DNA from 3 places in the Bacillus sp. BSL6 genome. Region 2 is predicted to be linked to each of the others. Evidence: predicted binding sites of a transcription regulator. Region 2 holds the regulator's gene; each other region holds the start of a gene.
What was found. The regulator LexA, encoded in region 2, represses DNA repair genes until DNA is damaged. The targets are predictions, from matches to a motif close to CGAACATATGTTCG.
Positions count from the first base shown of each region.

Region 1: the regulator LexA is predicted to act here: its motif matches at 2,257-2,270, upstream of uvrB (excinuclease ABC subunit B).
Region 3: the regulator LexA is predicted to act here: its motif matches at 3,826-3,839, upstream of recN (DNA repair protein RecN).

Region 1 is NZ_JAVGCW010000006.1:29,855-35,501, forward strand. It holds gene uvrA (excinuclease ABC subunit UvrA) at 1-202, opposite strand, end outside; gene uvrB (excinuclease ABC subunit B) at 208-2,184, opposite strand; gene RCJ96_RS19245 (hypothetical protein) at 2,461-3,081, opposite strand; gene RCJ96_RS19250 (MerR family transcriptional regulator) at 3,078-3,839, opposite strand; gene RCJ96_RS19255 (hypothetical protein) at 3,939-4,166, opposite strand; gene RCJ96_RS19260 (ATPase) at 4,183-4,575, opposite strand; gene RCJ96_RS19265 (hypothetical protein) at 4,572-4,793, opposite strand; gene RCJ96_RS19270 (hypothetical protein) at 4,812-5,201, opposite strand; gene RCJ96_RS19275 (helix-turn-helix transcriptional regulator) at 5,213-5,410, opposite strand.
Region 2 is NZ_JAVGCW010000010.1:30,134-35,780, forward strand. It holds gene RCJ96_RS24065 (ABC transporter ATP-binding protein) at 1-692, shown strand, start outside; gene RCJ96_RS24070 (PadR family transcriptional regulator) at 921-1,244, shown strand; gene RCJ96_RS24075 (DUF1700 domain-containing protein) at 1,237-1,779, shown strand; gene RCJ96_RS24080 (DUF4097 family beta strand repeat-containing protein) at 1,780-2,586, shown strand; gene lexA (transcriptional repressor LexA) at 2,674-3,294, opposite strand; gene RCJ96_RS24090 (YneB family resolvase-like protein) at 3,436-4,092, shown strand; gene RCJ96_RS24095 (DUF896 domain-containing protein) at 4,138-4,377, shown strand; gene RCJ96_RS24100 (bifunctional metallophosphatase/5'-nucleotidase) at 4,406-5,647, opposite strand, start outside.
Region 3 is NZ_JAVGCW010000001.1:646,158-651,804, forward strand. It holds gene ispA ((2E,6E)-farnesyl diphosphate synthase) at 1-62, shown strand, start outside; gene dxs (1-deoxy-D-xylulose-5-phosphate synthase) at 365-2,257, shown strand; gene RCJ96_RS03640 (TlyA family RNA methyltransferase) at 2,261-3,100, shown strand; gene argR (arginine repressor ArgR) at 3,243-3,692, shown strand; gene recN (DNA repair protein RecN) at 3,959-5,647, shown strand, end outside.

The DNA of each region.
Region 1 (5,647 bases), on a different contig from region 2:
ACTGGCGTGCATACGCAGATAACGATTCTACGTATCTGCGCTGCCCTTCTGCATAAATCGTATCAAATGCTAATGAGGATTTCCCTGAACCAGACAATCCTGTTACAACGACAAGCTGATTTCTCGGAATGGTTACATCAATATTTTTTAAGTTATGTGCTCTAGCACCTTTTACAACAATAAAGTCCTTGCTCTTACTCACTCTTTTCACCCTTCCGCTTTTAATTCTAATAGTAAATCTCTTAATTCAGCTGCACGCTCGAAGTCTAACGCTTTTGCTGCTTCTTTCATTTCTGCTTCCATCTTCGCAATTGTCTTTTCACGCTCTTTTTTCGTCATCTTCTTAGCTGGCGTTGCTTCATATGTTTCTGTCTCTTCAGCAGCTGTCGTTGCACGGATTACATCACGCACACCTTTTTGAATCGTTTTTGGCGTAATACCATGCTCTTTATTGTAAGCTTCTTGTATAGTGCGACGACGCTTCGTTTCTTCAATTGCAATTCCCATCGATCTCGTTATACGATCTGCGTACATAATAACGCGGCCGTTTTCATTACGTGCTGCACGGCCAATTGTTTGAATTAATGAACGTTCTGAACGCAAGAATCCTTCCTTATCAGCATCTAAAATCGCTACAAGTGATACTTCTGGAATATCTAATCCTTCTCGTAATAAGTTAATACCGACAAGAACATCAAACTTACCAAGGCGAAGATCCCGAATAATTTCAATACGTTCTAATGTTTTCACTTCAGAATGCAGGTAATTCACCTTAATTCCTACATCTTTTAAGTAGTCTGTTAAATCCTCTGACATCTTCTTCGTTAAAGTCGTAATTAATACACGTTCATTTTTTGCAATGCGATCTTGAATCTCTCCTAATAAATCGTCTATCTGCCCTTCAATTGGTCGTATATCAATTGGCGGATCTAAAAGCCCTGTTGGACGAATAATTTGTTCTATTACTTCTGGCGACTGCTCTAATTCATACGGTCCTGGCGTTGCTGAAACGTAAATAACTTGATTCGTTTTCTCTTCAAACTCATCAAATGTGAGCGGCCTATTATCTAAAGCTGATGGCAAACGGAATCCATGATCCACAAGCACTTGCTTACGCGCTTGGTCCCCGTTATACATCGCTCTTACTTGCGGCACTGATACGTGTGACTCATCCATAACAATTAAGAAATCTTCCGGGAAATAGTCTAATAACGTATACGGCGTTGCTCCCGCTGGACGAAGTGTTAAATGACGGGAATAGTTTTCAATACCTGAACAAAAGCCCATCTCACGCATCATTTCTAAATCATAACGTGTACGCTGTTCTATACGCTGCGCTTCTAACAACTTACCGTTATCATTTAATTCCTTTAAACGCTCTTCTAATTCTTTTTCGATATTTTCAATAGCGACCTTCATCTTTTCTTCACGTGTAACGAAGTGAGATGCTGGGAAGATTGCTACATGATCACGTTCTGCTAATACTTCCCCCGTTAAAGCATTTACTTCGCGAATACGATCAATTTCATCACCGAAAAACTCAATTCGGATACAATGCTCGTCAAGTGATGCCGGGAAGATTTCAACTACATCTCCGCGCACACGGAATGTACCACGCTTGAAATCAATATCATTACGCCCATACTGCACATCAACAAGTTCACGAAGCAATTGATTGCGATCCTTTTCCATACCAACTCGAAGTGAAACAACTAGCTCGCGGTATTCTTCCGGAGAACCTAAACCATATATACATGAAACACTCGCAACAATAATTACATCATCCCGTTCAAATAATGCAGACGTTGCTGAGTGACGTAATTTATCAATTTCATCATTAATCTGTGCGTCTTTTTCAATAAACGTATCTGTTTGTGGCACATACGCTTCTGGCTGATAATAATCGTAATAACTAACAAAATATTCAACTGCATTATTCGGGAAAAAGTCTTTCAACTCACTATATAACTGTCCTGCTAACGTTTTATTGTGAGCCATGACAAGCGTTGGCTTTTGCACTTCTTTAATGACATTTGAAATCGTAAATGTCTTACCCGTTCCTGTCGCCCCAAGCAACACTTGCTTTTTCTTTCCACTATTAATTCCCTCTACAAGCTTCTCTATAGCTACCGGCTGATCACCTTGCGGGGAATACGCTGAGACAATTTCAAATTGACGTTCCAAGAAAATCCGACCTCCTCATAAAAATCTGTATTATTATTTTACCACGAATGCCCATAAAAAACCTAAAAAAAACGAACAGATATTCGGTAAAGTTTTCGACAATATATATATAAAAAGGAAGGAGAGTACACTTCCTTCCTTATCAAATCTTCTTCCGCATGAACAAACAGTAAGCACCACACTGATTAAGATTCCACTTCATTTAAAATCAGCTCTTTTTCCTACTGTCATCCTCTCCTATACAAACTATCGGTATACTAAAAAAGCTACTTTCCTCTAAGAAAGTAGCTTCTCTTTCTCCTTCTCCTTCTTCGGAAAAAGAACATATGAAAATGAAATAACTGTATCCACTAAAAGTATAATCGCCCAAACTTGGCTAACCCGACTCGCTGCTTTATTTAAAACAATTCCCGTTTCTAACCAATTACGCCATTGTTCAACCGGGGCAAGACCGTACAGAAAGAAAAAGAAAATATGCACAACAACAAACAAACTAAGGTGCACTACCCAATTTTTTATTTCCTGCTTCGCATAAGCCATACCTGTTAATTCTACCTGTTCTTCTATAATAGGCGCCGGCTCATTCCGCCATTTCGCAACTAGCTTTTGCGCAAATATATCAAGCTTCTTCAAATCCTTTTTCCCATAAAAGACTGCATACAATAAAATGATTACAGTAATGATTTGAAAGTTAGAAAACTTTCCTGTTTGATAGTAATCCACTACCCCTAAACTTAAAATAAACACTTCATTTACGAGTAGCACAATTCCCATAATAAAACTCGCCTTTTTCAAACGAAATCCGTAACGGAGTAAAAAGAAACCGATAGCCGATAACCAAAATACAATTTCTGCCCCAATTAAAAAATACCAACGATATTCTGCGAGCATACTCATTTAGCCCTCTCCTTTTCATCATAGATACGAAAAGCTTCATCCATATATAGTAAAAGTTCTTCTTCAATTGGATACATGCTCATTTTCTGTGAATCTTCCTTCGATTTTCTAACTTCCCATAACTTATCTAAAAACGCTTCATCACCATTAGCCATTTCTAAACATTTCTGTATTAATTTCTTCGTTGCCCCTTGTACCTCATCACTAGCTACTTCTTTACCGTCTTTCATAAAAGTACGGAATTGCTTTAATAAATCTACCCATTCTAAAACATTCGGATCTTCCTTACTCATGTTTGGTAAATTATGAAGCAATTTTTGTTCTTCCTTTGAAAATACTTCATTTTGAAATATTTCACGTATACGAGAAGACTGCTTCGAAAGCTGAATCAGTTCAAACATAACTTTCCAATCGAGTTCTCCTTCCACATCTACCGAATAAACAACTGCTTGTAAAACACTCTCCATTCGATTAAATTTCTTTTGTTCTTCCTGTACAAACCGAAGTTGTTTTTCAAGCGAATTTTTTAAATCGAGCTCACCTTTTACTAACATATTCGCAGTTTCTTTTAAAGAAAATCCCATTTCCTTTAAAAACAAAATTTGTTGCAAACGAATAACGTCCGCTTCACTATATAACCGATGTCCACCCTCTGTTTTACCACTCGGCTTTAATAAATCTATTTGATCATAATAACGTAATGTACGTACCGTAACCCCTGTTTCTCTCGTCAATTGTTGAATTGAAATCACTACCATCACCTCTTCTCCTTCATTATAAAAGATGACGTTACGTAACTTTCAAGCCTTTTGTAAAAAAATACAAAAAGCTGTTTATACTCTTTGTATAAACAGCTTTTATGGAAATAACCCCTTGTGTACAGCACGCCCACAAAATAAAATAAGTGCTCCAACAACAACGCTCGTTGCTGTTTTATGATAATGAGCTAATAGTAATAAATAATACGATAAACCTACAGTACCAATCACAATACAAATGCTTGGCACTGGATTACGAGAAAAATTTTGCATTCCCCAAAGAAGCGCAAATATGACTGTAGCGACACATAACACCGGTAATCCCATCCCAGTTCCCCTTTTTCTATCTATCCCTTGTTGCGAAAATACTCGTTGATGCCATACTTATTAATAAACCAAAAATAACAATATATAATAACTCATTTACATGTACTACTGGCCTATCTAAATACTTATTTACGCAAAGATACATAATGAACAAAAAAACGAAGCTTATCATACAAATCGTAAAATATGACTTCATCTTATTCACAACACGCTCATCAATCGACGGCACTCCCTCTTCTTTCAAACGCTTCTGTTCTTTATATTCTGAAACTCCATATAAAATAACTAGCGCTACATTCGATATGAAAATAGTTCTCCACGAAATACTTAACATTATTAAACTCGCATTTAAAATAAGACCCGCTAAAAATAAACTTCCTATAAACCTTATAACATCTTGCTTACTCATACATGATCAGCCTCTTTATTATTTCTATATTTCCATTTCGGCCAATAGTTCACAAAGAAATAAACAAACTGCCCTAGTACAAATAACACAAACGGCATACCAGCACTTCCGTAAACTATTAAATTGTACAAACTCCATATGGCTAAACTAATCGCTAAAAACAACCCTAAATATTTAAACGCTTTATCTGACTGAAATCTCTCAAACTCATCCTGCATTTTTCATTCCTCCTATCGCTATGCTCGTTTTCCTATCACCACTCCTATGATGAGACTACCTGCAAATAAGGAACTACATATTATAAATATCTCTTGCACAGGTATAACAGCCCTGCCTATTGCTTTACTCGTAGCAATATAAACAATAAGCATAAGAAATGCGAATACAAATGAGACGTTTACATGCTTCTTTATATTTTCATTTACTCGCTCATCTATATCGGGAAGTTCCTCTTCTTTGTACTTACGCTTTTTGTAATTTGTATAAAACACTAGAAATACAATCGCTAAAATGTTACTAACTACGAGCGGTAAAATTGGTATAGCCGGATTCATAATATGAACTATAATGTCTCCCAACAACAATCCAAAAAACGCACCGATATACAACTTTCTAGCATTGTTCATTTTCTCTCCCCTTACTCCAACGTAAATATTTCTTCCACCTTCACTCCAAAATATTTGGCGATTTTTAAGGATAACTCTAGACTTGGATTGTAATGATGGTTTTCAATCGCCACAATCGTCTGCCGTGTCACCTGCATCGCCTTTGCCATTTCAACTTGTGTTATATGATGTTGCTTTCTTAATTCTTTAATTTTATTTTTTACACCCATAGGCTCCACCTTCAAAAGTAAAGATATCTTTACTTAAATTATAAATATTTTCCAGATATAAGTAAAGATATCTTTACAAATTTTAGAAAAACATTTCACTGAACATCTTTTCTAACAAAGTACAGAGGAAATTAAATTTATATCAGCGATTTTCCAAATATATCGACTTACCGACATCCGTAGCAAGATAAGCATAAGAAAAAGCTGTCCCCAAATACCTTCGGAAACAGCTTTCTC
Region 2 (5,647 bases):
CTTTATACGCACTTCAAAATATTAATGTACAAATTCCAATAAATAGTATGACGGCCATTGTGGGACATTCTGGTGCAGGAAAAAGTACATTAATTGATGTATTAATGGGATTAATCCAGCCAGAAAAAGGTCAAGTATTAATAGATGGTACTCCACTTATAACTGATAATATATTGTCATTAAGACGGGCTATTAGTTATGTACCACAAGATCCTTTCTTATTTAATGCGAGCATAAGGGATAATTTATTGATGATTGAACCGAATGCAAGTGAGGAAGAAATTTGGGATGCATTAAGTTTTGCGGCCGCCGCTGAATTTGTACAAACACTTCCAAAGGGGCTTGATACATTGATTGGAGATCGTGGTGTGAGGCTTTCAGGTGGTGAACGTCAGCGACTTGTATTAGCTCGAGCTATTTTAAGAAAGCCATCGATTTTAGTATTAGATGAAGCTACAAGTGCATTAGATGCTGAAAATGAAGTAAAAATCCAATCAGCAATAGAAAGATTGAAAGGAACAATGACTATTGTTGTGATTGCGCATCGTTTATCAACTATACGCAATGCAGATCAAGTCATTGTCTTAGGAAAAGGTGAAATTGTCCAAAAAGGTGAATTTAATCAATTGGCTAAAGAGAGAAAAGGTGTATTCCGAAGTTTATTAGGGGCACAAATGGAAGTTGGTTCTTAGAGGAGAAAGAGTGAATGAAGTTTTGTATGCAAGCGGTTCGAATCGAATAAAAGCCCGAATAATGGTCAGTTATAATAGGACATTATTAGGGCTTTTATTTGTGCGTTTTTTAAATTTAGGTAGTAAATACAAATGAGTACCTTGCAATAAACAATATCGAGTGGTATATTATGGATATGCCAGGTACCGTGTATTGAACAGTACTGGAATGAGAAAGGGGGATTGCACTTGAACGTTCAGTTTAAAAAAGGTGTGTTAGAACTGTGTGTATTGGCACTTGTGAAACGTAAAGATTGTTACGGTTATGAACTTGTTCAGCAAATCTCAAATAAATTTTTAATATCGGAAGGGTCAGTATACCCTTTATTACGTCGTTTAACGAAAGAAGGATATTTTCAAACGTATTTAAAAGAATCTACGGAGGGACCGCCTCGTAAATATTATCAACTAACTGAGCAAGGGGAAACGCAACTGAATTTGTTAGTAACAGAGTGGCGTGATTTTGCGAAAGGTGTACAAGAAATTATTGAAGGGGTGGAATGGGATGAGTAAAGAACAGTTTCTTAAGGAATTATCAAGTCATCTTAGAAAGTTACCGGACGAAGAGAGGAAAGATATTTTATTTGATTATGAAGAGCATTTTCAGTTTGGGATAGAAGAGGGGAAAACTGAATCGGAAATAATAAAGGGTCTTGGCTCTCCGAAAGTAATTGCAAAAGAATTACTTGCGATGTATCGATTTGATGAAATGAAAAAAGATCCGTCAACTTCAAATGTGACAAGAGCTGTTATGGCAGCGATTGGACTTAGTTTGTTTAATTTCATTATTGTATTAGGCCCGTTAGTTGCAATTATCGCTTTTATATTCTCTTTTTGGGTCGGTGGGATTGCTAGTGTAGTGACACCATTTTTCGTAATTGGAAAAGTATTTATGGGTACATTTATATGGTTAGATGTATTCGTAAGTATAACATTTGTTGGGATAGGTTTGTTGTTATGTATTATCGCTTATTATAGTACGAAGTGGTTTAAAAGGTTATGTGTACGTTATGTCATATGGAACTTCAAAATGATAAAAGGAGAGTAGATGATGAAAAAAATATTGTTAGTAGCGATCGCTTGTATCATTATTGGAGTAATAGGAATTTCACAAACATATGAAAAAGCAGTGCAAACTGCAGAAAAAGGAAACAAAGAAGATATAATTAAAAACGAAACACTAAAAAATATAGAAGTTAAGTTAGATGTCGGGGATATTGTTGTCCAAAAATCTCCTGACGCTTCTTTTTATGTAAAGCAATCAGGAGATGCGCGTAAACAAGAGATTCGTATTACTGAAGATAGTGACACATTAAAAATCATTGGAGAAAGAGAAAAAGGTGCTTCATTTGATTTTTCTTTTTACGATTTTAGGTTTCAAACGTCTACATTGACTCTCCTTGTGCCTGAACGCTCTTACCAAGATGTAAAAGTAAATTCATCTGCTGGACAAATTGAAATAAGTGATGTGAAAAGTGACCGTGTAAGTGCTAGAACACTTACTGGAGAAGTGGATTTGAAACATGTAACGGCTAAGAATGTGGAGGGATCTACAAAAGCTGGTGAAGTAAACTTTAAAAAAGTAATAGGGAAAGTGACTGCAAAAACGACCAGTGGGGAAATAAATATTCTAGATCATGATTCTAAGTACAATCTAGAAGCAAGTTCAACTGCGGGAGATATAAATATTACTTTATCGGAAAAACCAAAAGATGCGGTAATTACTGGGCAAAGTGCTGCCGGGGATGTAACAATTTTTAATGAAGAAAATAAAGACGTAACGATTGGTAATGGGAGTAAAAAGATTAGCGGTAAAACAGCTGCGGGCGATGTGACGATTGAAACGCGTTCGTAAGAAATAGAATGTGTGAAAATCTATCAAAATACAAAAAAAGAAGATAATTACCTTATATAAATAAGGTAATTATCTTCTTTTATATTCTTAATGTAAATCACGATATACGCCAATTACTTTACCGATAACTGACACTTGCTTTAAAATGATAGGTTCTAATGAAGAGTTTTCCGGTTGTAGACGGAAATGGTCTTTTTCTTTATAGAAACGTTTAACAGTTGCTTCATTATCTTCTGTTAAAGCGACTACAATTTCACCATTATATGCAGACTGTTGTTGGCGAACAACAACTAAATCTCCATCGAAAATACCAGCTTCAATCATACTATCTCCAGAAATACGTAACATAAACACTTGATCTGCTCCTGCGACAATGCTAGCTGGAAGAGGGAAGTGTTCCTCAACGCTTTCGACTGCTGTAATTGGTAATCCAGCAGTAACTTTCCCGACAATTGGAACTTGAATAACAGATTGTGTTTCTGTATCCATTCGGTCTTCACCTAAAATTTCAATTGCGCGTGGTTTTGTTGGATCGCGTCGAATGTATCCTTTTTCTTCTAATCTTGATAAATGTCCGTGCACTGTAGAACTAGAAGCGAGGCCGACTGCTTGACCAATTTCACGTACGGAAGGTGGATATCCTTTTTCTTGTACTTTTAGCTTAATAAAGTCGAGAATGTCTTGCTGGCGTTTCGTTAACTTTTCCATGTTTTCTAACACCTCGTTTTCTTTCATTTTTCTTATTAATAAGTATAACATGTGAAAAAACATTCTACAAACATAAGTTCGAACAAAAGGCGAATTTATGTTACACTAAAGGGAAATTATAGTGAGAAAGAGGGGTTCATAATGAATGCAATTATTTATGCGCGTGTGAGTACAACAAAAGAAGCGCAAGAAACATCATTATTACGTCAAAAAGATGAATTATTGCATTTAGCGGAGCGCTATCAAATGAATGTTACTAAGGTGATTGAAGAGCAGGCTAGTGGCTATACAATTGAACGTGATGGTATATTAGAAGTGCTAGATACAATTCGAGACGAACAAATTGATGTGCTACTTATACAAGATGAAACGCGCCTTGGTAGGGGGAATGCAAAGATTGCGTTAATGCACTGTTTACATAAAGAAGGAATAAAAGTATATACGCATACACATAATGGTGAATTGCAATTGTCGGATTCTGATTCAATGGTATTAGATATTATTGGTATTGTTGAAGAGTATCAAAGAAAGATTCATAATTTAAAAATTAAACGTGGTATGCAACGAGCAGTAGAAAAAGGCTATCGTCCAGAAAATAATTTAAAGAATCGTCATTTAAGTGTAGGACGAGAGAAGAAAGAAGTGCCAATTGAGGAAATTGTACGTTTGCGTAAGAGTGAACTTACTTTCGAAGAAATTGCAGCAACACTACGTGGCTTTGGTCATAATGTTTCAAAAGCGACGGTACATCGTAGATATGTAGAGTATACAAAGCAATTGCTTGATAAAGAAGAGTAACTATTGTATGATAATAATCAGTTTTGAGTAGAAGGGGGATTCGAGATGCTTAGTCACGAACTCGTTGAACGCATTAACTTCTTAGCGAAAAAAGCAAAAGCTGAAGGTTTAACTGAAGAAGAACAACGTGAGCGTCAATCGCTACGTGAACAATATTTAAAAGGATTTCGTCAAAATATGTTAAACGAACTAAAAGGAATTAAAGTCGTTAACGAACAAGGTACTGATGTTACACCGGCGAAATTAAAAGCTTTAAAAAAGCAAGATAATGCAAAATTAAACTAAAAGATGGGCGAAGCCCATCTTTTTTTATTTATTTAATAACTTTCCAGTTGTTATTGACTGTTGCTTCTATCTTTTTATGCTTCAATATATAGTTAGCGATAAGTTCAGACATATTTGTTGGTATATCTTTTATTACGGGCTTATTTTGAAACATAAAGAAGTTCCCTCCGCCGCTCGCGCGATAATTATTCATAACGACGTCATATTCTTCACTCATATTAAGAGGAGTGCCTTTATGCTGTAAAGATTCTACTCTGTCGCCAATTGGTTTGGAAATGTTTAATACGTACGAAATTCCTTCCCACATATCGTAATTATAGTGTTGCGGTTTTGGTTCTATGTAGCTAGGGTTTACGATGATGGTTCCATCTTCTTTTAATGTGAAATAAGAAGCAGAGAGTTCGAGAGCATCTTTTATATCTGCTCCAGTTATTCTAATTACTTTTAATGTATTTGGATAAATATAATTAGAAACGATGTCACGCATTGTTACATATTTCGGGAAACCTGGAGATGTATTATGGAATAAGCTTGTACAAGAAATAGAAACATTAGCTATATCCATCTGTATTTTGTTTATGAATTCAATAAAAGGATGGTCTTGCAAACGAGTTTGCATAGCATCTGAAATTTGCATGTCACCGTGGATGGTTCCAATAGGTTGATCAAGCCATTTTTGTGTTTTCTCTTCATAATCGGCTACCAAGTAAAGAACATCTGGATCTGCCTCGATTTCTTGCACAGTTAATAGTTCTGAATAACTCTCTTTTTTTACCCACTCTTGTTTTATTTTTTCAAATGTTACAGTTACTTTTCCAACTGAATGTCCATTACATCCAGTCTGTAAAATTGTTACATCAGTACCCACTGTTTGAGCCATTTCTCGGTGCTGATGGCCTGTTAATAAAATATCTATGCCCTCAATTTCATGACACATAGCATACCCTTGGTTTTCGCCTGTTAAAACTTCAGTCGGTTCTCCAGTTTGTAAATCGCGTTCAAATCCCCCATGATACGCTACGACTAGTAAATCTGGTTTCTCATGTTCGTGAATGTAAGAAACCCAATTTTTTGTTGTTTCTAACGCATCTTCAAATTGCAAGTCTTTAATGTGATGGGGTTGTTCCCAATTTGGAATATAATGCGTTGTCACCCCTAAAATAGCAATTTTTATATTTGCTTCAATATGTTTTATTATATATGGTTTCCCGAAATAAGGTTTTTTACTGCTTTTGTCTAAAATATTTGCTGATAAATATGGGAAGTTTGC
Region 3 (5,647 bases), on a different contig from region 2:
TGCAATTACAAGATGAATATTTACTATCTATTTGCGATTTGATTGCAAAACGTAATAACTAATATAACAGCGTTTTCATTTGTTGAGTCATTCATCATTTTATGATATAAATGTAGGAAAAGGTTTTTCTTTTCTTGTTATTGGCAAAAATATATGTAGATTACATTGCCGTTATCACTTCGTGTTAGCGGCTATTTTTTTCATCGCCTAAAGAAATATGGTTTATAATAAGATTAGGGCGCAATAGACTGGTTAATAGCAGGACAAGGTGAAAAATAAAAAAAGAGAATTTCTTGTTTTGTGTAAATGTTTTTTATAATATTTGACATGTTGACAGATTATGAAATGAAAGTGAGTGATCCATGTGGATCTAACGCAAATTCAAAACCCTAGTTTTTTGAAAGAGATGTCTATCAGTGAACTAGAGGGATTGAGTGAGGATATTCGTAAGTTTTTAATTGAAGAGCTCTCTCAAACAGGTGGACATATTGCGCCTAATTTAGGTGTAGTAGAACTCACAATTGCTCTGCATAAATTATTTGATAGTCCGAAAGATAAATTTTTATGGGATGTAGGACATCAATCCTATGTACATAAAATTTTAACTGGACGTGCAAAAGAATTCGGCACATTAAGGCAATATCAAGGTCTATGTGGTTTCCCAAAACGTTGTGAGAGTGAGCACGATGTATGGGAAACTGGCCATAGCTCGACATCATTATCTGCTGCAATGGGAATGGCTCTAGCACGTGATTTAAAGAAAACGAAAGAATATGTTATACCAATCATTGGTGATGGCGCTTTAACGGGCGGAATGGCTTTAGAGGCATTGAACCATATTGGACATGAAAAAACAGACATGATTGTTATTTTGAATGATAATGAAATGTCAATTGCGCCAAACGTTGGTGCGCTTCATAATGTGCTTGGACGTCTACGTACCGCAGGAAAATACCATTGGGTAAAAGATGAGCTAGAGTATATTTTGAAGAAAATTCCAGCTGTCGGTGGGAAAGTTGCTGCGACAGCAGAGAAAATAAAAGATAGTCTTAAATATTTACTAGTATCTGGTGTCTTTTTCGAAGAGTTAGGCTTTACATATTTAGGTCCAGTCGATGGACATGATTATGAAAAGTTATTCGAAACGTTGCAATATGCAAAGAAAACAAAAGGCCCAGTGCTTGTTCATGTTATTACGAAAAAAGGAAAAGGTTACAAACCAGCTGAGAGTGATGTTATTGGCACTTGGCATGGAACAGGACCTTATAAAATTGAATCAGGTGACTTCGTTAAACCGAAAGAAGTTGCACCAGCATGGAGTGCTGTTGTTAGTGAAACAGTACTTAAGTTAGCGAGAACGGATGAGCGTATCGTTGCAATTACACCTGCAATGCCTGTTGGATCGAAACTTGAGAAATTCCAAAAAGAATTCCCAGATCGTATGATTGATGTAGGTATTGCAGAACAGCATGCTACAACAATGGCAGCGGGTATGGCAACGCAAGGTATGAAACCATTCTTAGCGATTTATTCAACATTTTTACAAAGAGCTTATGACCAAGTTGTTCATGATATATGCCGCCAAAATTTAAATGTTTTCATCGGAATTGATCGCTCTGGTTTAGTAGGAGCAGATGGTGAAACGCATCAAGGTGTATTTGATATCTCATTCTTACGCCACTTGCCGAATATGGTACTTATGATGCCAAAAGATGAAAATGAAGGGCAACATTTAGTATACACGGCGATGCAATATGAAGATGGACCAATCGCATTACGTTATGCGCGAGGTAATGGACTTGGCGTTCATATGGATGAAGAATTAAAGGCGATTCCAATCGGTTCATGGGAAACGTTAAAAGAAGGTACACAAGCAGCTATTTTAACATTTGGTACGACAATACCAATGGCAATGGAAGCGGCTGAGCGTCTTGAAAAGGCTGGTATTTCAGTGAAAGTAGTGAACGCTCGCTTCATTAAACCAATGGATGAAGCATATTTACATGATCTCTTAGGAAAAAATATACCAATTTTAACGATTGAAGAAGCTTGCTTAATTGGTGGTTTTGGAACAGGAGTAGTTGAATTTGCGTCTGAGAACGGGTACCATAGTGCGTTAGTTGAACGAATGGGTATTCCAGATCGTTTCATAGAGCACGGTAGTGTAACAAAATTATTAGAAGAAATCGGTTTAACGACAGATGCTGTTGTAGACCGTATTCATACAATGATTCCATCAAAACAAAAAAGGGCGTAACAAATGAGTGCGAAAAAAGAAAGAGTAGATGTACTATTAGTAGAGCGAGGGCTTATAGAAACACGTGAGAAAGCAAAACGCGCCATTATGGCCGGCCTTGTATATGCGAATGAGATGAGATTGGATAAGCCAGGGGAGAAAATCCCACAAGATACAGAGATTACGGTGAAGGGGCAAGTTATGCCGTATGTAAGCCGTGGTGGTTATAAACTTGAAAAGGCATTAGAGACATTTCATCTTGATTTACAAGATAAAGTTATGATAGATATTGGTTCATCAACTGGTGGCTTTACCGATTGCGCGCTTCAAAATGGAGCGAAATTATCTTATGCATTAGATGTAGGGTACAATCAACTTGCGTGGAAATTGCGTCAAGATGAGCGTGTTGTCGTAATGGAACGAACGAACTTCCGTTACGTAACACCAGCAGACTTAGAACGTGGTTTACCGCAATTTGCTAGTATCGATGTTTCGTTTATATCATTAAAACTTATATTGCCAGTTTTAAAAACAATGCTTATGCCGAATGGGGATGTAGCAGCGTTAATTAAACCGCAGTTTGAAGCTGGAAGAGAGCAAGTTGGTAAAAAGGGTATCGTTCGTGATCGAAAAGTACATGAGGCTGTCGTAGAAATGATTGTCGACTTTTCTATAAAAGAAGGATACGACGTAGAAGGCTTAACATTCTCACCAATTACGGGCGGGGATGGTAACATTGAATTTTTAATTCATCTGAAATGGCATGGTGAACGTGAGAATGGCGAAAATCATTCTCCAGTTTCTGTTGAGCAAGTAGTTACAGAGGCCCATGATGTCCTAAAACAAAAAGGGAAAGGGGAATAACATATGTTGTTCCTCTTTTTGTTGTAATTGTATAATGATTGTAAAAACAATTGTGTACAAGTAACGAATTATAAGTTAACATAAATAAGTGAAGTATACCAATGTTTAAACTATGGTAAGAGATAGTGTGAGGTGCAAATGTATGAATAAAGGTCAGCGCCATATTAAAATCAGGGAAATTATTGCGAACAAAGAAATTGAAACACAAGATGAATTAGTTGATATTTTACGTAATGAGGGATTTAATGTAACGCAAGCAACAGTATCGCGCGATATTAAAGAATTGCACTTAGTGAAAGTGCCATTACATGATGGTCGCTATAAATATAGTTTGCCAGCAGATCAACGATTTAACCCGTTACAAAAATTAAAACGTAATCTAGTGGATTCATTTGTAAAATTAGACACGGCAGGACATATGCTTGTGCTAAAAACATTGCCTGGTAACGCTCATTCACTTGGAGCACTTATTGATCATTTAGAGTGGGATGAGATCATCGGAACCATTTGTGGTGATGACACTTGCTTAATTATTTGCCGTACACCTGAAGATACAGGTGTTGTCTCTGATCGTTTCTTAAATATGCTGTAACAAAAAATCTTGTTTGCTTTCCTCTGTAAAGTGGAAAGTGAACAGGATATTTTTATTGGTTAAAAACGTGAATTCTTAATTGTAATATAATATTTTCTTTGAATAAAATTAGGAAATAGGTGGATTGACCCGTAAAACAAATGTTTGGTACAATGGAGCGGTTAGAAAAGTAATTTATACATACAAACATATAGTATGACTATTTGAATAAAGAACTGAGAAAAGCCCTTCATAGGGGATTAGTTTATAACGAGGTGAATGGGGCATTGTTATCGGAATTATCGATTAGAAACTTTGCTATTATTGAGGCATTAAATATTTCTTTTCAAAAAGGATTAACGGTTTTAAGTGGTGAAACAGGGGCCGGAAAATCGATTATTATTGATGCGATTAGTTTACTTGTAGGTGGCCGTGGTTCAGCAGAATTTGTTCGATACGGAACAGAAAAAGCTGAGATAGAGGGGCTATTTTATGTGGAAGATGATAAGCATCCATGTATTGAAAAAGCAGAAGAGTTGGATATAGAAATAGAAGACGGCATGATTATTTTGAAGCGTGATATCGCTGCAAACGGAAAAAGTGTATGTCGTGTAAATGGAAAACTAGTTACCCTTAGTGTGTTAAAAGAAATTGGAAAAACACTTGTTGATATTCATGGACAACACGAAACGCAAGACTTAATGAATGAAGAACGTCATCTATTTATGCTCGATCATTTTGATGGAGAGCGTATCGTTAAACAATTAGAGATATACCAAAACGTATATGCTGACTATGAGAAATTAAAAAAACAGTTGAAATCGTTAAGTGAAAATGAACAACAAATGGCACATCGTTTAGATTTAATTCAATTTCAGCATGAAGAAATCCGTAAAGCGGATTTAAAGATAGATGAAGAAAATGACTTAACTGAAGAACGATTGCAAATTTCTAATTTCGAAAAGATTTATAAAGCATTAGGTGACGCGTATCGCTCGTTAAGTGCTGACGGACAAGGGTTAGATAATGTACGAAGCGCAATGGGACAAATGGAGAGTATTACACATTTAGATGAAGTGTATCAAGAAAATCATGATTCCATTGCCAATAGTTATTATTTATTAGAAGAAGTTGCCTATCAACTAAGAGAAAAGCTCGATATGATGGAATATGATCCGAATCGCTTAGATGAAATTGAAACGCGTTTAAATGAAATTCGTATGCTAAAGAGAAAATATGGAAATACTGTAGAAGAGATTTTAGCGTATGCTGATAAAATTGAACAAGAAATTTTTACGATTGAAAATAAAGACGTTCATATTGAAACGACGAAGAAACAGTTGAAGGAATTAGAAAGTGTTATTCTGAAAGAAGCAACGTTGTTAAGTAATATGCGTCATGAACTTGCAGAGCATCTTACAAATGCCATTCATCAGGAATTAAAAGAATTATATATGGAAAAAACAAAATTTGAAGTGAGAATTATGAAGCGAGAAGGAAATGCAGAAGAGCCTCTCGTGGAGGGAGCACCGGTAAGACTTACAGCGGATGGTTACGATCATGTGGAATTTTATATTTCAACAAATCCGGGTGAGCCGCTAAAACCACTTTCAAAGGTTGCTTCTGGCGGAGAGTTATCCCGTATTATTTTAGCTTTAAAAAGCATTTTTTCTAAGCATCAAGGTGTTGCATCTGTTATTTTTGATGAAGTGGATACTGGTGTAAGTGGCCGGGTCGCACAGGCTATTGCGGAAAAGATTTATCGAGTATCAGTAAACTCACAAGTACTTTGTATTACGCACTTACCTCAAGTAGCTTCAATGGCGGATTCGCATTTATTTATTCGAAAACAAGTAGCAAATGATCGAACAATTACATCAGTTACCGTTTTAACTATGGAGGATAAAGTAACAGAAATAGCTCGAATGATTTCTGGTGTGGAAATTACAGATTTAACGACAGAACATGCGAAAGAA